One region of the Mesorhizobium sp. P2_D6 genome, then DNA from elsewhere that is predicted to be linked to it. Evidence: predicted binding sites of a transcription regulator. Region 1 holds the regulator's gene; the other holds the start of a gene.
The links. Region 1 encodes PhoB, which activates phosphate uptake and scavenging genes when phosphate is short. Its sites were predicted from a motif close to TGTCATNNANCTGTCAT; they were not measured.
Positions count from the first base shown of each region.

Region 2: a site for PhoB is predicted at 1,473-1,489, ahead of AC1D1L_RS11155 (alkaline phosphatase D family protein). Genes of this name have one in related genera too.

Region 1 is NZ_JBFUEG010000018.1:16,979-26,928, reverse strand. Features, by position in the region: gene AC1D1L_RS27480 (hypothetical protein) at 115-441, shown strand; gene AC1D1L_RS27475 (YMGG-like glycine zipper-containing protein) at 525-767, shown strand; gene AC1D1L_RS27470 (CHASE domain-containing protein) at 806-2,452, opposite strand; gene AC1D1L_RS27465 (ATP-binding cassette domain-containing protein) at 2,618-3,415, opposite strand; gene AC1D1L_RS27460 (sugar ABC transporter permease) at 3,429-4,760, opposite strand; gene xylF (D-xylose ABC transporter substrate-binding protein) at 4,910-5,950, opposite strand; gene AC1D1L_RS27450 (ROK family protein) at 6,215-7,450, shown strand; gene phoB (phosphate regulon transcriptional regulator PhoB) at 7,475-8,164, opposite strand; gene phoU (phosphate signaling complex protein PhoU) at 8,181-8,885, opposite strand; gene pstB (phosphate ABC transporter ATP-binding protein PstB) at 8,927-9,751, opposite strand; gene pstA (phosphate ABC transporter permease PstA) at 9,769-9,950, opposite strand, start outside.
Region 2 is NZ_JBFUEG010000004.1:309,910-319,859, reverse strand. Features, by position in the region: gene AC1D1L_RS11160 (MFS transporter) at 11-1,294, shown strand; gene AC1D1L_RS11155 (alkaline phosphatase D family protein) at 1,561-3,135, shown strand; gene AC1D1L_RS11150 (hypothetical protein) at 3,352-3,630, opposite strand; gene typA (translational GTPase TypA) at 3,827-5,656, shown strand; gene AC1D1L_RS11140 (DUF1062 domain-containing protein) at 5,717-6,337, opposite strand; gene AC1D1L_RS11135 (L-idonate 5-dehydrogenase) at 6,679-7,713, opposite strand; gene AC1D1L_RS11130 (LysE family translocator) at 7,856-8,470, shown strand; gene AC1D1L_RS11125 (YciI family protein) at 8,560-8,883, opposite strand; gene AC1D1L_RS11120 (peroxidase-related enzyme) at 9,007-9,570, opposite strand; gene AC1D1L_RS11115 (NAD-glutamate dehydrogenase) at 9,732-9,950, shown strand, end outside.

The DNA of each region.
Region 1 (9,950 bases):
GGCTGAGCTGAAGGCTGGTCTGGCTCCTGGCCAAGCCGATTATTAACGTTCCAGCTTGCATCACAGGAACTTTGACGGCTGTTGACCGTTCTTATGGCGAGAGGATCTTTCGCCGTGGAACACATCGCTGCTTTGCTTCTGATTATCGGCTGTTCGAACAGCATGACCGAGTGCCGCGAACTGTCGGTGCCGGTCAGCGTGTTCGAAACCGCGGAGGCATGCACCGCCGAGCGGCCTTTTGCCATGGGCGACGTGCAGGGTCAGGCCCAGCATGTCGTCGCCAAATGTCTTGCCGTCGATCCTGCCTTGGAGGACGACTACGACCAGATCGTCTGGAACGTGCGCCCGGACGGTTCACTTGACGCATCCTTGCAGATTTCCAACGTCATGGTCGCGTCGAATGTGGCGCGCCGCGAAAAAGACTATCTTAGCCAACAATAAGATCGAGCGGGCAAAGGCCGCCATTTCATGCTAAATGGCGGCTGGAGCTTACTAAAGTGAGGACGAAAGTGAGGAGAGACTCAATGCGGAAATTGATTATTGCCATGGTTGCCGTGGTCGCCGTCAGCGGCTGCAGCACGACCGAACAGGACGTGGGTGTCGGCACGTTGGTAGGCGCCGGCGTCGGCGGCCTGGTTGGCGGCGGCAAGGGTGCGCTCATCGGCGCAGCCGTTGGTGCCGGTTCCGGTCTGCTGGTGCGCAACCTGCGCAATGGCTATTGTCAGTATCGCGACAATCGCGGCCGGCTCTACACCGCTCGCTGCTGATCCGCTTCAAAGCGTCAAACAATCGAGACGGAGACCGGTTAGCCGGTCTCCGTTTGTTTGCGTGTATCGGGCGGCGGAATCCTGATTTCCACTGTAAGCCCGTCGGCACGAAAATCTCTGGCGATCGTGCCGCGCAATTCGCGCGTGACATTGAGATCGATCAGCTTGGTACCGAAGCCGGTCTTGGCCGGCGCTTCGAGTTGCTTCTGCCCGGCCTCGCGCCAGTTCAGAACCAGCATCCTGTCGGATCCGCGTCCCTCGAACGACCATTTCACTTTAAGCGCGCCGACCGAATTGCCAGCTTCGCCATATTTCAGCGCATTGGTCGCCAGTTCGTGAAAGGTCAGGCCAAGCGCCTGCGTCGTCGTCTCGTCGAGCAGCACCCGAGGGCCTGACAATATCCCGTCCGGGAGCTCCTTGCCGAACACCTGGCCAAGCTCGATGCGCAGCAAATCGCCAAGGTCGGCCTTCTGCCAGCGCGATCGCGTCAGCATGTCCTGGGAAGCCGCCATTGCCTGCAGGCGAGCCGAGAAGGAAGAGGAGAACTCCTTTACGTCGGTGGCGTGCGCTGCCGTCTGACGCGCGATCGCCAGCACCCGCGTGATCGAATTCTTGATCCGATGCTTCATCTCCTGCAGCATCAGATCCTTTTCGAGCAGGCTCTTTTCCGTCGTCTCATGCAACAGCGACTTGGCGTCATAGGCGCGCTCCTGATAGCGCGCCACCAAAGCGATCGCGCCGGCCAACAGCAACCCGAACAGGCCGAGCATCACCGGAATGGCGCGCGAAGACGGCTGCGAGAAAGCGCTGGTCGGCCGAAACAGCACCGTCCACGGCCGGCCGGCGACGATGATCTTGCGCGTCACCAAGAGCCTGTCGCCGAAGCTCGCAACCGGCGGCGTTTCCGACTGGAACAGAAGATTGTCGGCATCGACCTTGCCGTCATAGACCTCGGTGTTGACCGGCAGCAGCGGCGTGCGGCTGAGCGCGGTCTGGAACAGGTCGCGGGCGCGGAAAGCGGCGTAGAGAAAGCCTGATGTTGACGACCTGGAGGCGTTAATGCCATCCGGCGCGGTTTCGACATTGAGCCTGACGAAGACCAGGAAGCCGGTAAAGGTCTGTGCCGCGCCCGCGCCCTGGCCGAGTTGAACCAGGCCGCTTGCATGCTGTGCGTCATCGGCCATCGCCTTTTCGATCGCTTCGCGCCGCGCCGGTTCGGTGAACATGTCGTAGCCGATGGTCGACTCGTTGGCAGGATCGAGCGGCTCGAACAGCACGACGGGCGTGCGCCAGGACTGTGACGTGTCCGGATAGACAGCGTGGGGCACGCCACGGTCGCGCAACATGTCGCGCTCGACCGCCGCTTCGTCGCCGGTTTTGGCCAGCCTGAGATAACCGATGCCGCGCAGGCCGGCAAAATTGCTGTCGACGTCGAGCGCGCTGAAGAAGGCCTTGAATTCGCTTCTCGAAATCTCGCCATTGCGGGCGTCGAACAGCGCCTGCGTCGAGCGCAGCAGCGACAGATGCAGGTCGATGCGGCTTTCGATACGGTTGAGCGCATCGTCGGCCGTTGCCTCGAATTTGATCCGTGCCGCCTCCTGGGTGGCGAAGTAGGCGAAGCCTGCCATCGTCATGCTGATCAGCGCGACGGCAATGAAGGCGACGATCGGGAAAAACTTCTTCAAAGGATGCTGCGGCCCATGTATCTGGGACCTTTATGGCACGTCACCGTGCCAACACAATGGCGAGGCCAAACCATCGTGACAGCTGGCACATCACGTTCCAGATATTAGCCGGCTTATCGATCGCGCATCGGAGAAGATGACCGTCAGCCGATGATGGCGCTCGTCTCAGGCGGCGATCTTCAGCGCGCCCGGTCCGGGAATGGCGCCGGGTGGGCATTTGCCGAGGATGATCATGCCAAGCACCTCGTCCTGGGTGACATCGGTGGTGCGCGCGGTGCCGACGACCTGGCCGTTCTTCATCACGCAGACGCGGTCGGCGAGTTCGAACACGTCGTGGATGTCGTGGCTGATCAGGAAGATGCCGATGCCGTCGGCCTTGAGCTGCTTGACCAGCTCACCGACCTGCGCCGTTTCCTGCGGACCAAGGGCGGCCGTCGGTTCGTCCATGATCAGGATGCGGGCGTTGAACAGGATGGCGCGCGCGATCGCCACCGACTGGCGCTGGCCGCCCGACAACTTGATCACCGGCTCCTTGAAGCGCTGGAAACGCGGATTGAGCCGGCCCATGACCTTGCGCGCCTCGGCTTCCATGGCGACATCGTCGAGCGTGCCCCAGCCGGTCATCAGCTCACGGCCGAGGAAGAGGTTGGCGGCGGCGTCGACATTGTCGGCCAGCGCCAGCGTCTGGTAGATCGTCTCGATGCCGTATTTCTTGGCGTCGCGCGGGTTGGAGATCGCCGCCTCCTGGCCGTTGACGAAGATCTGGCCCGCGTCGCGCTTGTAGGCGCCCGACAGGATCTTGATCAGCGTCGACTTGCCGGCGCCGTTATGGCCGAGCAGCGCCACGACCTCGCCCGGGAAAAGATCGATGGAAGCATCGTCGACGGCGCGGATGCCGCCGAAGGCGATCGAGATGTTGCGCATGTCGATCAGCGCTGTGCCCGTGGGAGCAGTTTTTTCCATGATCGTTCCTCCCCTAGACCCGCTTGCGGTAGACGGTGTCGAGCCACACGGCGATGACCAGCACGGCGCCGACGACGATGCTCTGCAGCGGCGAGTCGATGCCGAGCAGCACCATGCCGGATTGCAGCGACTGCATCAGAAGCGCGCCGAGCATGGCGCCCATCACCGTTCCGGCGCCACCGGCCAGCGACGTGCCGCCGATGACGGCGGCGGCGATGACCAGCAACTCGTCCAGCGTGCCCAGTGCGTTGGTCGACGCGTTGAGGCGGGCTGACGAGATCGCGGCGCTGATCGCCGCCAGCACGCCCATGATCATGAACACCTTCATGGTCACCCAGCGCGTGTTGATGCCGGCAAGTTCTGCTGCTTCCGGATTGCCACCGATGGCGAAGACATAGCGGCCGAAACGCGTGCGCTTGGTGATGAAGGTCATGATAATGCCCGTGGCCACCGCCATCAGCACCGGTATGGCGATGCCATGCGCGATAAACAGCCCGCCTTCGGGAAGGGTGATGCCGTTCTGCAGCGCATACTGGCGCACGATGCCGATCGGCCATGGATAGGAATTGGCGATCCAGACGGCGCCGAGGATGGCCGCGCAAGCGACCACGCCAAGCAAGGTCTCAGCCCACACGGGGCGCAGTGGAAAGCTGAACCGCTTGCGCTGCGAGCGGCCGTTGAGCAGCGCGAAGGCAACCGCCGCACAGGCGACGATGCCGACGATCCAGCTGGCGGTAGCACCGATCGAGCCGCGTGGTCCGCCACCCATCAGCTGGAAGGTGGCGTCGAGCGGCGCGACCGTGCGCCCGCTGGTGATCAGCCATGCCATACCGCGCCACACCAGTAGGCCGCCCAGCGTCACGATGAAAGCCGGAACCTCCATATAGGCGATGATGAAGCCCTGGAACGCGCCGATCAGCAGACCAAGCACCACGCCGGCGGCCAGCGCGATGATCCAGAGCCAGGGATTTCCGAGCTGGAAGCCGATGACGCGAATGAGGAATTCGGCCTGCGCCACACCCATGATCATACCGATCACGCCTTCGACGGAGCCAACCGAAAGGTCGATGTTGCGCATGACGATGACCAGCACCATTCCGGTCGCCATGATCGCGACCGAGGAGGTCTGCACCGACAGGTTCCACAGATTGCGCGGCGTCAGGAAAAGCCCGCCCGACAGGATGTGTATGCCGACCCAGATGACCAGCAGGGCGCCGACCATGCCGAGCATGCGCGTGTCGAGTTCGGTAGCCTTGAGGAACCGCCCGACGGCGCTGAGCTCGGATGCGCGCGCCCGGTCCGCAGCAGTGCTGGCGACCGGCTGATTAGAGGTCGTGTCGGTCATGCTATCCTCCCACCGGTTTGCCGTCTGGCGCGGATGCCGGAACATGGATGCTATTTGCTTTCCGTGGTCATTTGAAGCGGAAAGCCCTTGGAGAAACGCCGCGGCTTTTGGGCCGCGGCGCCGAGATTTCGAACCGATAGGGTCCGGTTTTAGTTGCAGGCTGCAACGCTGCCGGCAGTGACGCCGGCGCAGACTTCGTCCTTCTTGATCCAGCCGGCATCGATGACGACGTTGAGGTTGTCCTTGGTGATGGCAACCGGGGTCAGGAACAGCGACTTGACGGTGTTGCCGCCGGGCGTGGTGAAGTCCTTGGCGCCGGCAATGTCGCCCGTCTTCTTGCCGTCGGCCAGCTGCGACGCGATCTCGGCGGCGTTCTTGCCGAGCTCGCGCGCGTCCTTCCACACCGACACGGTCTGCGTGCCGAGCGCGATGCGGTTCAGCGCGGCATGGTCGCCGTCCTGGCCCGAGACCGGAACGGTTCCGGCAAGGCCCTGCGCCGTCAGCGCCGCGACGACGCCGCCGGCGGTTCCGTCATTGGCCGCAACCACGGCATCGACCTTGTTGTCGTTGGCGGTCAGGAACTGTTCCATGTTCTTCTGGGCGTTGGCGGGCAGCCAGCCATCCGTGTAGGCCTCGCCGACATTCTTGACCTTGCCCGAGTCGATGGCTTCCTTGAGCACTTCCATCGAGCCGGCGAACAGGAAATCGGCATTCGGATCGGCACCCGAGCCCTTGATGAAGACATAGTTGCCTTCGGGCTTCGCCTTGAACACTTCGCGGGCCTGCATGCGGCCGACTTCCTTGTTGTCGAAGGTCAGATAGAAGACGTCCTTGTTCTCGATCAGGCGGTCATAGCCGACGACTGGAATGCCTTCGTCCAGCGCCTTCTGCACCGCCGGGCCGATGGCCGAGGCGTCCTGCGCCAGGATGATCAGCGAGTTGGCGCCCTGCGAGATCAGGCTTTCGACGTCGGTCAACTGCTTGCCGGGGTTGGACTGCGCGTCGGCGGAAATGTACTTGTCGCCGGCCGCCTCGATCGCCGCCTTCATCGCCGCTTCGTCGGTCTTCCAGCGCTCTTCCTGGAAGTTCGACCACGACACGCCGATGACCTTGTCCTTCGCCTGCGCGACCGACACTAGCGTCAGCGACATGGCGACACCCGCCAGCATGGCGGCTGCAAATCTGTTCATGATAACCCTCCCTGCGCCGCGCGCGGCGCGACAAAACTGGCCCGAAGGCCGGCACACAGAGGCTCTATTTTTTCGAGCCTCGAAAAAATACTGGTCCAACGGCGAGGCGCTGTCAACATCGATTCTGATGGAATCTGATGGCCTCTGTGAATTTTTTCGAGACTCGCAATAAACAATGACAGCGCGGCCTGCTTCTGCCAATATTTGGCTGGTGCCACCAAATGCCTCCACTATCATGAGGCGCGAGGAGGACCGGGAGGAAAAATGTCGGTTGGAATCCGCCACGACGATCTGCGCCGTCGCAACCGTGCGATGGTGATTTCGGCCGTGCGCCGGGCCGGCCAGCCGTCGCGGACCGAGATTGCGGCGACCACCGGCCTCAGCCATTCGACCATATCGGCGATCTCGTCTGATCTGATTCAAGAAGGCATCCTGGCCGAGAGCAAACCCGGCGAGACGGGTGCGCTGAAGCGCGGCCGGCCGCAGGTCGGCCTTGGCCTCAATCCGGAAGCGGCGGCGGTGATGACCGTGGTGCTGTCGCTGAACTTCCTCTCCGTCACCGTCATCGACTATGCCGGCCATGTGGTCGCCGAGGAGCAGCGCCGGCTGGACACGCTGACCATGCCGCGCGACGAGCTGATCGGCGAATGCACGGCAATCGTGCGGCGGCGGCTCGAGGATCCCGATCTTGATGTTCAGAGCATCGCCCGCATTGCCATGGGCATCCAGGGCATCACCGATTCGCAGGCGCGCGCCATGCTGTGGTCGCCTATCACGCCGCTGACCGACATTGCCTTCGCCGACATACTGGAAGCGGAATTCGGCATTCCGGCCACCATGGAAAACGACTGCAACATGATGGCGGTGGCGCTGCAATGGCGCCAGCCTGAGCGCTACCGCGACAATTTCATCGCCATCCTGCTCTCGCATGGCATCGGCATGGGGCTGGTGCTGAAGGGCGAATTGTTCACCGGCACCCATTCCTCGGGCGGCGAGTTCGGCCACATGATCCACCGGCCCGGCGGCGCGCTGTGCCGTTGCGGGCGGCGCGGCTGCGTGGAGGCCTATGCCGGCAACTACGCCATCTGGCGCAGCGCCAAAATGATGAGCGAGGATGCCGAACCGGTCGATGTCGGCGACGCCGACATGCGGGCGCTCGCCGCACGTGCCCGCGAGACCGACGGCCCCGAGCGCGAAGCCTACCGCAAAGCCGGCGAGGCGCTTGGCTTCGGCCTCGGCAGCCTGTTCGCGCTGATCGATCCAGCACCTGTCGCCATGGTCGGAGTCAGCGCCGCCGCGTTCGATCTGATCGAACCGGCATTGCGCGAAGCGATTGCTCAGACTGCCGGCGGCCAGCACTCGAAATCGATCTCCTTCGACACCGAGCCCAACGAACTGCCGCTGATCCGCGAAGGCTGCGCCATGCGCGCGCTCAGCTTCGTCGACCAGGAGATTTTCGCACCGGGGATTCAGGCGAAAGCGGGCAAGCATGTCGCCTGAGGGGCCGGCAACAGCGCGGCGCGCCTAATCTTCCCGGATAGCGTAGCCGGCGCCGCGGATGGTGCGGATGACGTCGGGCATGCGGCCATTGTTGACCGCCTTGCGCAGTCGGCCGACATGCACGTCGACCGTGCGCTCGTCGATATAGATCGTCTCGCCCCAGACATTGTCGAGCAGCTGGCTGCGCGAGAACACGCGGCCGGGATGGCGCATCATGAATTCGAGCAGGCGGAACTCGGTCGGTCCGAGCCTGATTTCGCTCTTCTTGCGGTAGACGCGGTGCGATTCACGGTCGAGCACGATGTCGCCGACCTTGAGCACGCTGGACAGCACTTCCGGCTTGGCGCGGCGCAGCAACGCTTTCACGCGCGCCATGAATTCCGGTGTCGAGAACGGCTTGACCAGATAGTCGTCGGCGCCGGTGGACAGGCCACGCACGCGGTCGCTCTCCTCGCCACGCGCGGTCAGCATGATGATCGGCAGCCGTTCGGTCTCGGGCCGCATGCGCAGCCGGCGGCAGAGCTCGATGCCGGACACCGCCGGCACCATCCAGTCGAGCACCAGAAGGTCGGGCACATTTTCCTGCAGCCGAATTTCGGCCTCGTCGCCGCGCGTCACCACCTCGACCTGGTAGCCTTCGGATTCGAGGTTGTAGCGGAGAAGCACGCCCAGCGGCTCCTCGTCCTCCACGACCATGATGCGTGGCGCGATCATCAGCAGTTCACCCTTGTCAGGCCGAAGTGGCCATCGCCGTCTCGTCCTGCTTCGGGCGATTGGCGGGCAATTGCTGGCCGGTCAGCACATAATACGCATTTTCAGCGATGTTGGTGACATGATCACCGATGCGCTCCAGATTCTTGGCGCAGAACAGGAGATGCGTGCAGGCGGTGATGTTGCGCGGGTCTTCCATCATGTAGGTCAAGAGTTCACGAAACACCGACGTGTATTTGACGTCGACACGTTCGTCCTCATTCCTGAGTTTCGCCAGGGCTGCGGCATCCGCGGCGGCATATTCCTCGACCACCCCTTGCACCTGGATCAGCACCAGCTGCGCCATCGCATCGATGGAATGCGAGAGGTCGCGCGGCGTGACGCTGAGGCCCACAGTGCCAACGCGCTTGGCGATGTTCTTAGCGAGATCGCCGATGCGCTCGAGGTCGCCGGCCATGCGGATCGAGCCGACCACGGCACGCAGATCGTTGGCCATCGGCTGGCGCTTGGCGATGAGCGTGATGGCGCGATCGTCGAGTTCCCGCTGGCGCGCGTCCATGATGGCGTCGTCGGAAACGACACGTTGCGCCAACGCATTGTCGGAATTGAGCAGCGCTTTTGTCGAGCCGCTGACCATCGACCCGGCCAGATCGCCCATGTCGCGGATCAGCTTGCTGATCTGGCCCAACTCTTCATCGAAGGAGGCGACGGTATGTTCACCCATGATCGTGGTCCTCGTGCCTGAAAATTCAACCGCTGGACGGCTCAGCCGAAGCGGCCGGTAATGTAGTCCTGGGTGCGCTTGTCGTCGGGATTGGTGAACATCTTGTCGGTGGCGCCCTCCTCGACCAGGTAGCCGAGGTGGAACATCGCCGTGCGCTGCGACACGCGCGCCGCCTGCTGCATCGAGTGGGTGACGATGACGATCGTGTAATTCTGGCGCAGCTCGTCGATCAGCTCCTCGACGCGTGCGGTGGCAATCGGGTCGAGTGCCGAGCAGGGTTCGTCCATCAGGATTACTTCCGGCGACACCGCAATGGCGCGCGCGATGCACAGGCGCTGCTGCTGGCCGCCGGACAGGCCGGTGCCGGGCTCCTGCAGGCGGTCCTTGACCTCGTTCCAGATCGCCGCCTTCTTCAAGCTCGACTCGACGATCTGGTCCATGTCGGACTTGCGCTTGGCTAGGCCATGGATGCGCGGGCCGTAGGCAACGTTCTCGTAGATCGACTTCGGGAACGGATTGGGCTTCTGGAACACCATGCCGACGCGAGCCCTGAGTTCGACGACGTCGATGTTCTTGTCATAGATGTCATCCTCGTCGAGCGTGATCTTGCCGGTCACCCGCGCCGAATCGATGGTGTCGTTCATGCGGTTGAGGCAGCGCAGGAAGGTCGACTTGCCGCAGCCGGACGGGCCGATCAGCGCCGTCACCTGGTTCTGGCGGACGTCGAGATTGACGTCGAACAGCGCCTGCTTCTCGCCGTAGAACACGCCGACCTTGTCGCCGCGCATCTTGATGACTTCGTTCGACTTGGCGTTCATTTTGTCGCCCACTGCGTTTTCAAGGGACTGTTCGGTCATGATGTTCATACCAAATTGCCTTTTTTCTACCAGCGCCGCTCGAACCGGCGCCGAAGCACGATCGCGGTGATGTTCATGGCCATGAGGAAGACGAGCAGGATGATGATGGCGCCGGACATGCGCTCGACAAAAGCGCGTTCGGCCTCGTTTGCCCACATGTAGATCTGCACCGGCAGTGCGGTCGCCGGATCGAAAGGCGTCTTCGGAT
Region 2 (9,950 bases), on a different contig from region 1:
GGTCAGTAACATGATAGCTCAATCCCGTCCCTTTGGCCAGCGCTACGCTTTCGTCGTGGTCGGCGTCATCTTCCTCTGCCTGCTGATCGCGGCCGGGCTTCGTTCTGCGCCCTCCGTGATGATGCTGCCTCTGGACAAAAGCTTCGGCTGGGGGCGCGATACCGTGTCGGTTGCCGCCGCTATCGGCATCTTCCTCTATGGCCTGACCGGGCCGTTCGCCGCCGCATTGATGGAGCGTATCGGCCTGCGCCGTACGCTGCTGGCCTCGCTGGTGATCATGTCGGGCTCGACCGCGCTCAGCCTGCTGATGACCGAGCCCTGGCACCTGTTCATCACCTGGGGGGTGTTTTCCGGCATCGGCTCCGGTGCTGTTGCCACCGTGCTCGGCGCCACCATCGTCAATCGCTGGTTCAAGACCAATCGCGGTCTTGTCATGGGGCTGATGTCAGCCTCCAGCGCCACTGGCTTGCTGGTGTTCCTGCCGCTGCTCGCCTCGCTCGCCCAGTCGGGCGGCTGGCAGCCGGTCGCCATCGCCGTCTCTGTCGCCACCGCCTGTCTGCTGCCGCTGGTCTGGCTGCTGGTGCCGGAGCGTCCCGCTTCCATCGGCATGGTGCGCTATGGCGCCGAGGCCGATGACGTGCCGCCGGTGTCGCCGGCCTCGCAAGGCAATTTCCTGGGGCATACGCTCAACACGCTGCGCCGCGCCGCGGGAACCAGGGTATTCTGGTATCTGTTCGCCACCTTCTTCGTCTGCGGATTCACCACCAACGGGCTGGTCGGCACCCATCTGATCTCCTTTTGCGGCGATATGGGCATTGGTGAGGTGCAGGCGGCCGGCCTTTTGTCGATGATGGGCATTTTCGACCTGATCGGCACGACGCTGTCGGGTTGGCTCACCGACCGTTTCGACCCGCGCAAGCTGCTCGGTGTCTACTATGGCATTCGCGGCCTGTCGTTGATTTACCTGCCCTATTCCGGCTTCTCGGCGACCAGCCTGATCATCTTTGCCGTGCTCTACGGTCTCGACTGGATCGCCACCGTGCCGCCGACGCTCAGGCTCGCCAACGAAGCCTTTGGCGACCGCAGCGGACCCATCGTCTTCGGCTGGATCGTCGCCGGCCATCAGGTGGGCGCCGCCGCTGCCGCTGCCTTTGGCGGCACCATGCGGGAATTGCAGGGCAATTACGAACTGGCCTTCCTGATTGCCGGCATGACGGCGATTGTGGCGGCGTGTCTGTCGCTGCTGATCAATACGAGCCGGCCGGCCTTCGACCCGGAGCCGCAGGTGGCTTGAGGTGCGGTGCTGATCTCCCCCCTCGAGGGGGAGATGGCCGCGAAGCGGCCAGAGGGGGTCGGTCCGACCGGGCTCGGCGTCCTTGCGGCGAAGGAGGAGGTCAGCGCTCTACGCGCGGCGACCCCCTCTGTCGCCTTTGGCGACATCTCCCCCTCAAGGGGGGAGATCACCTGTCCATTGTTATCAAAACTTCATCTTTCCGAGATGCGGCTGAAACATTGAGGCTGGACGCTGGTGGCGGACGTTCAAGCCATCAGGAGACAGCCATGAACAAGATCTCGTTGACCCGCCGCGCTTTCGTCACCTCAGCGAGCGCTGCGGGTCTGCTCGGCGCATCGGGCCTCGCTTTGCCCTACTATTCGCGCGCCAGCCAGCGCCCGGCCTTTACCCATGGTGTCCAGTCCGGCGATGTCGATGCCTCGAGCGGCATGGTGTGGACGCGCACCGATCGACCCTCGCGCGTCATGTTCGAAGTGTCGTCGACCGAGAATTTCGCCAACGCCATCCGGCTGGCGCCGCTCGATACCTCGCCGGCCAGCGACTTTACGGTCAAGCGGCTGCTCACCGACTTGGCTGCCGACCAGGACATCTTCTACCGCATGACGGCCGCCGACCTCGCCGACATCAATGTCGTTTCCGAGCCGATCGTCGGGCGCTTCCGCACTGCACCCGCCTCGAAGCGCGACATCAAATTCGCCTGGTCGGGCGACACCGCCGGCCAAGGCTGGGGCATCGACCAGACCGGCATGAAGACCTACGCCACCATCGCCAAGCACACGCCCGACTTCTTCCTGCATTCCGGCGACACGATCTATGCCGATGGCGCCATGAAGGATGAGGTCGACCTGCCTGGCGGCGGCAAATGGAAGAACGTCGTCCTCATCGACGGCAAGCGCAAGGTGGCCGAGACGCTGGACGAGTACCGCGACCAGTGGAAGTACAACATGATGGACAAGAACGTTCTCGCCCTGAGCGCCATCTGCCCGACCTTCTACCAGTGGGACGACCACGAGGTGCTGAACAACTGGTCGGATTCGAAGGATCTGAGCGCAGACAACCGCTACACCGAAAAATCCATCCATGTGCTGGCGGCGCGTGCGGCGCGCGCCTTCCATGAGATGACGACGATCCGCTACGAACCGTCGGAGCCGGGCCGCGTCTATCGCAAGATATCCCATGGGCCGCTGCTCGACGTGTTCTTCCTCGACATGCGCTCCTATCGCGGCCCCAACGGCCCGGACATGCAGGACACCATGACGCCGGAGTCCCGTATACTCGGCGAACAGCAGACCAAATGGCTGAAGCGCGAACTGGCCAACTCCAAGGCGACCTGGAAGATCATCGCCGCCGACATGCCGCTTGGCCTCGTCGTCTGGGACGACGGCACCAAGAAGGTCGGCGCGGAAGCCGTCAGCAATGGTGACAACGGCCTGCCCAAGGGCCGCGAGCTCGAGATCGCCGACCTGCTGCGCTACATCAAGAACGCCGGCATCACCAACACAGTGTGGCTGACGGCCGACGTGCATTACACGGCCGCGCACTATTACAACCCCGACAAGGCGCAGTTCCAAGACTTCAACCCGTTCTGGGAATTCGTCTCCGGCCCGATCCATGCCGGCACGTTCGGCCCCAACGATTTCGACATGACCTTTGGGCCGGAACTGAAATTCATCAAGGCGCCGACCGCCGAACAGGGCCAGAACCTGCCGCCCTCGGCCGGGCTCCAGTTCTTCGGGCTGGTCGATATTTCAGGGGCGACCGAGCAGCTGACGGTGCGGCTGATGGATCGCGATGATAACGAGCTCTACAAGGTGACGCTCGATCCGGTGCGGTCGGCGTAGGCTGGATAGGTCGGCAGGACAGCACCCCCCTCTGTCCTGCCGGACATCTCCCCCGCAAGGGGGGAGATTAGCAGTTCTGCCGCTGGCGCAGGTTCTTCCGCGTTGACGATTGGCGAAAGCCGACGCGGCATCTGATCTCCCCCCATGCGGGGGAGATGCCCGGCAGGGCAGAGGGGGGGTGTGACGGATCGCTACGCTTGGAGTAGGTGGGAACCGTCAATCCGGATAGCAAACCGTCGGAATCTTTGGCCAAACCGCGCTGTCGCAGCCGGCAACCTGCTGCCTCTGCTTGAAGGAGGCGCTGACCGGGCCGGTGACCACGGGGTCGACGCCATCAGGGGCGTCGGCGAACAACTGCTCGGCCGTCTGGTCAGAGGACGAGACTGGATTGGCTTCCTTCAGCGTCGCGGCCGATTGCGCGGCATTGGCCGCCAGCAGGGCAGCGAATGCGACCGAAGCGATGAGTGGCCAAAATCGGTTGAGTTTGTCGGTCATGAATTTCGAACTGCCCAGGCCCCGAAAGGTTCCCGCCTTGGTTAACAAAACCATCTCACACCGAGATGCTTAAGATTTGATGAGTATTTGGTGATGCGCCTCCTCTTTCGCAATTGCGAAAAACCCTGTATGAGCCGCGCAACCGAAAGAGGCGGCGCCTTTGGCCTGCTGCCTGCAACGCTCCCGAGACCACAACATGAAAATTCGTAATATCGCGATCATCGCGCACGTCGACCATGGAAAAACCACCCTCGTCGACCAGTTGCTCCGGCAATCCGGTTCCTTCCGCGACAATCAGCGCGTCGCCGAGCGTGCCATGGATTCCAACGACCTGGAAAAGGAACGCGGCATCACCATCCTGGCCAAGGCGACCTCGGTCGACTGGAAGGACACCCGCATCAACATCGTCGACACCCCCGGCCACGCCGATTTCGGCGGTGAGGTCGAGCGCATCCTGTCGATGGTGGATTCGGCCATCGTGCTGGTCGACGCCGCCGAAGGCCCGATGCCGCAGACCAAGTTCGTCGTCGGCAAGGCGCTCAAGGTCGGGCTGAAGCCGATCGTCGTGATCAACAAGATCGATCGCCCGGACGCCCGCCATGTCGAGGTGGTCAACGAGGTGTTCGACCTGTTTGCCGCGCTCGACGCCACTGACGAACAGCTCGACTTCCCGATCCTCTACGGCTCGGGCCGTGATGGCTGGGTTTCGGAAAATCCGGAAGGTCCCAAGGATCAGCAGCTTGCGCCGCTGTTCGACCTCGTCATCAAGCATGTGCCGGAGCCGACCGTTCATCCCGGCCCGTTCCGCATGATCGGCACCATTCTGGAAGCCAACCCGTTCCTCGGTCGCATCATCACCGGTCGCATCGAATCCGGCACCTTGAAGTCCAACCAGGCGGTCAAGGTGCTGCACCATGACGGCACCCAGATCGAAACCGGCCGTATTTCCAAAATCCTCGCCTTCCGCGGCCTCGAGCGCCAGCCGATCGACGAAGCGCAGGCGGGCGACATTGTCGCCATTGCCGGCCTGTCGAAAGGCACCGTTGCCGACACGTTCTGCGACCCGGCGGTGACCGAACCGCTGCATGCGCAGCCGATCGATCCGCCGACCGTGACCATGTCGTTCCTGGTCAATGACTCGCCGCTCGCCGGCACCGAAGGCGACAAGGTGACCAGCCGCGTCATCCGCGACCGCCTGCTGCGCGAAGCCGAAGGCAATGTCGCGCTGAAGATCGAGGAATCGCCCGATAAGGATTCGTTCTTCGTCTCCGGCCGCGGCGAATTGCAGCTGGCCGTGCTGATCGAGACGATGCGCCGCGAAGGCTTCGAGATCGCCGTGTCGCGTCCCCGCGTCGTCATGCAGAACGGCGAGAACGGCGAATTGCTGGAGCCGGTCGAGGAAGTCGTCATCGACGTCGACGAGGAGCATGCCGGCATCGTCGTGCAGAAGATGTCGGAGCGTAAGGCCGAGATGGTCGAACTGCGCCCCTCCGGCGGCAACCGCCAGCGCATCGTCTTCCACGCGCCGACACGTGGCCTGATCGGCTACCAGTCGGAACTCTTGACCGACACGCGCGGTACCGCCGTGATGAACCGGCTGTTCCATGCCTACCAGCCCTACAAGGGCGAACTGCCGGGCCGCACCAACGGCGTGCTGATCTCCAACGAACAGGGCGAAGCAGTGGCCTACGCCATGTGGAACCTGGAAGACCGCGGCCCGATGGTCATCGATCCCGGCGTCAAGGTCTATCAGGGCATGATCATCGGCATCCATAGCCGTGACAACGACCTCGAAGTGAATGTGCTGAAGGGCAAGAAGCTGACCAACATCCGCGCCGCCGGCAAGGATGAGGCGGTCAAGCTGACGCCGCCGATCCGCATGACGCTGGAGCGCGCGCTGGCCTGGATCCAGGACGATGAGCTGGTCGAGGTAACGCCGAAGACCATCCGCCTGCGCAAGCTCTATCTCGACCCGAACGAGCGCAAGCGCTTCGAGAAGTCGGCGAAAGTGGTCGGCGCGGCTTAATCGTCTGATTTTTCCGGATATGGGACGGGGCGAAGCACCAACATGCTTCGCCCCTTTCGTTTATCCGCTGGCCGCTGAGATAATGGCTTTGCGGTCGGCTTCGCTGGCGAGATCAATCCGCACGGTGGTGCCGTTGCGGGCCGGCTTGCGCAAAGCCTTGGCCCCTTCCGGATCAACCACCAGCAATCGGTTCTCCTCCAGCGCCTGAAGCCTCGACCGTGAGATGCCGAGCTCGCCGGCAAGCAAACGGTCGAGCCGCAGCGATGTCGGCATTTCGAGCGCGAGCCCGATCTCAAGCGCGGTTGCGCCTTCGCCGCCGAGCCTGTGCTTGTGAACCGCGACGTCGGAAAACTCCTCGACGCGTCCGACCCGGCTTCGCAACGCCAAGACATCGAAGGCGTGGCGGCGGGTCAGCGCCGGGTCGTTGCTTTCAAGGGCTGCCAGCAGGGTCGGTTCGATGTCGCGGCGGTTGCAGCGTTCGAAAATGCCGAAATTCCAGGAATTGTCGCAATCGATGCAGCGATAGATCAGCCACACGTCGATACGCTTGCCATTGGCGTTGACGCGGAATTTGTCGCTGCAGCGATAGGCCTTCACCGTGCCGCAGCGGTTGCAGTTGATCAGGGGTCGAGGTGCGGTGCCGGGCGCGATCGTCCAGCGAATAGCGAGATGTTGAGACAAGCCGAAAACCTTCCAATGCGGAAGTTCTTCAGGCCGGCAATGTCGAGATGCCCATGCGGGCACGGCGTGGCGAGAGCTAGCTATGGTCGGAAGTCAGGTGCCACGGGCGACAGCCACGCAACAGCGGTTCAGCAGTGCCAAACCGGTCTCGAACCGCCGCCTGAGGAACACATGAAAATGGAGCAGACACCGCTTAATGCGGCGCCCTGCCAGTGTGATCAGGGGAGTTGGCGAGACCGGCGGTTACTGAGGCAAAGTGAAGCTCGAAATGGATGTCGGGACGGGTCTTCTAGCGACAAGATGCCACGTGGGCAAGGCCTATAGCCGGTCTTCCGCCATGCTCAGCCGAACGCGATCTGCACCTTCATCGATTGGGTGCGGTCGCCGGCGATCTCGAACGCCGCCACCGCCTCGTCCATCGGATAGATGCCGGTCAGCAGCGGCTTGACGTCGACACGGCGGTTGTTGATCAGGTCGACGGCCAGTGCGAATTCGTCGTGAAAACGGAAGGAGCCGCGCATCTCGATCTCCTTGGCGACGATCTGATTCTGTGGCAACGACATGTCGCCGCCAAGCCCGAGCTGGACCAGCACGCCGCGTGGCTTCAGCACGTCCAGGCCGGCCCGCACCGCGCGCTCATTGCCGGAGCATTCGAACATCACGTCGAAACTGCCCTTTTCGATGTTGTAGGCGACGAGGCTGGCGCCGTCGGTGGCGACATTGATGGTGCGGTCGGCGCCGATCTCGCGGGCCTTGACCAGAACCGCGTCCATGACATCGGTGGCGACGATCTCGCGCGCGCCGTGGACGCGCGCAGCCAGGATGCAGAGCGCGCCGATCGGCCCGCTGCCGGTGACCAGCACCCGCTTGCCGAGCAGCGGGCCGGCGCGGTTCACGGCGTGCAGCGTCACCGCAAAGGGCTCGGCGAAGGCGGCTTCATTGATGGAGACGTGGTCGGCGATCTTGTGGCACTGCCAGGCTTCCGCGACCAATCGCTGGCGGAAGGCGCCCTGTATATGCGGCATCGGCATGGCGCTGCCGTAGAAGCGCATGTTGAGGCATTGGTTCTGCGTGCCTTGCAGGCAGTAGCGGCAGGCATTGCAGGGCCGGCTGGGCGAAATCGCGACGCGGTCGCCGACGGCGAGGCTTGAGACACCAGCGCCAAGCGCTCTCACCGTGCCGGCAACCTCATGTCCCAGGATCATCGGTTCGCGCAGGCGGACGACGCCAAAGCCGCCATGATTGTAATAGTGCAGGTCCGAGCCGCAGATACCGCCGGCTTCGACTGAAATCTCGACCTGTCCGGCGCCGAGCGCGCCCGGATCGGTCTCCTCGATGCGGAGGTCTTTTGCGGCGTGGATGACGATCGATTTCATGGCCGCGATCCTTTCTCAAACCATAGGTGCGGGCAAGGTGCGAGCGCTGAAATTTCTCGTAAGCTCTGGCCCATCGGCCCGCAGGGTTCCAAATTGCGGCTGATCGGCTATCCTTCGCGCTCCAACGCTCGAAGGCTCCGCCATGCACCTTACCTCGCTCCTGATCTTCGCCGCCGCTCTGTTCGTCGCTGCTGGCTCGCCCGGTCCGTCGATCGCCGCGCTGGTTGCGCGCGTCATCTCGAAAGGGTTTCGCGACGTGTTCCCGTTCCTGCTTGCCATGTGGATCGGCGAGGGCATCTGGCTGTCGCTGACGGTGTTCGGACTGGCTGTCGTGGCGCAGACGTTTCACTTCGCTTTCGTGGTCGTGAAATGGGTCGGTGTCGCCTACCTCGCTTACCTCGCCTGGAAGATGTGGACCGCGCCGGTCGAAGCCAGGGACGGCGAGATGCCGCGCGAGGATTCGCCGCTCAAGCTCTTCTTCGCCGGTATGGCGGTGACGCTCGGCAACCCCAAAATCATGATGTTCTACCTGGCGCTGCTGCCGACCATCATCGATCTCGCTTCGGTCAGCGTCGTCGGCTGGGTCGAGCTGACGGCGACGATGGCGGTGGTTCTCATCGCCGTCAATCTCGCCTGGGTGGTCGCCGCCTCGCAGGCGCGCAAGCTCTTGAAGAGCAAGCGGGCGATGAAGATCGCCAACCGCATCAGCGCCACGACGATGGCCGGCGCAGCGGCGGCGATCGCAGCGCGGTCATAGGGCATGATCCGGAACCGAAGGACCGGGTCAGCGAAAGGCGAAACCCGGTTTGCTTTGGTCCCGAAGATCATGCTGGAACAAACGGCACGTCACATCATTTCGATGATCGGCGCGATCTCGACACTGAACGCCGGGTCCATCAGGATCGGGCAACCCTTCGCCTTGGCGACGGCATCGTCGATGTCCTTCGCTTCGACGATCGTGTAACCGGCGGTCGGACTGCTGCCACCATTGTTCTCGACCTTGCCGCCGGGCAGCACCATCTTCGACTTGCCGACCGGATTGCCGCCGTCGACGACGGCCGAGCCAAGCTTGCCGTACCAGCCGGTCCAAGCGTCCATCGAGGCTTTCCGCTCGGCCTCGTCGGTCGGCATCTTGCCGGAGCCATGATAGACATAGAGAAATTTCGCCATGTTCTCCTCCCTTGGTGAGCGGCTCGAACCGGCACGCGGTCATGCCGCCCGCCGATCATCGGACCAAACGGGCAAACAAGCAACGAGAATGAGGGATAGCTGATATAAGGCGGCCGCCGCGCCTCACCTTGCCATGGCGTGGTATTCGTCGTTCGGGCGCATATCGATGGCCGCCGCCACGCGGTTCGACATGTTGAAGAAGGCCGCCGTCGAGGCGATGTCCCAGATGTCGCGGTCGGTGAAGCCAGCCGCGCGCAACGCCGCCCGGTCGGCCTCGACGATTCTGGCCGGCTCTTCGGTCAGCTTGACGGCGAATTCGAGCATCGCCGTCTGCTTCGGGGAAAGATTGGCGGCACGGAAATTCATCACCATCATCTCGCCGAAAGCCGGGTCGCCGGAGAGTTGCCGCACCGCCGCGCCGTGCGCGGTCAGGCAATAATAGCAGTGGTTGACGGAGGAGACGACGACCGCGATCATCTCGCGTTCCAGCTTCGACAGGCCCGAATCGCCCAGCATCAGGTCGTTGTAGGTGTCGGTGAAGGCGCGCAGCTTCTTCTCGTCGAAGGCATAGGACAGAAGCACGTTGGGAACGAGGCCGAGCTTCTCCTCGCATTTGGCGAAGTAGGCTTTTGTCGCCTCGCTGAGTTCGCCAGGGGCGAGGTCAAGTGCCGTGATCTTTCTGCTCATGCTGGCGGGGGTCTTGCCGGTCATGGGGGCCGTTCTCCTCACTCGTCGCTGATATCAGCCAAAATTCCGAATAATCTTTGCAAGCCGTCAAACCTTTGTCGCCAAACAGCAGTCATCTGCTACCATAATCGCAAAAGCATATGACGGGAGGGAATAGCATCATGGCCAGCCTGAAAACCGTAAGCCAGCCGAAAAAGACGGCTCCGGCCAAGGGAAGCGCGGCAAGGACGAGCGAAAGACAAGGCGGACTCGCCGACTATCTTCTGGCGCGCGCGCCGGCCGAAGACGTCGCCGCCTACGATGCCGCCGACCTTGAGCGCGCCGCCGATCTGGCCGGGCGCGCCGTCGCCAGGCACAAGAAGGGCGATTGCGTTGTCGCC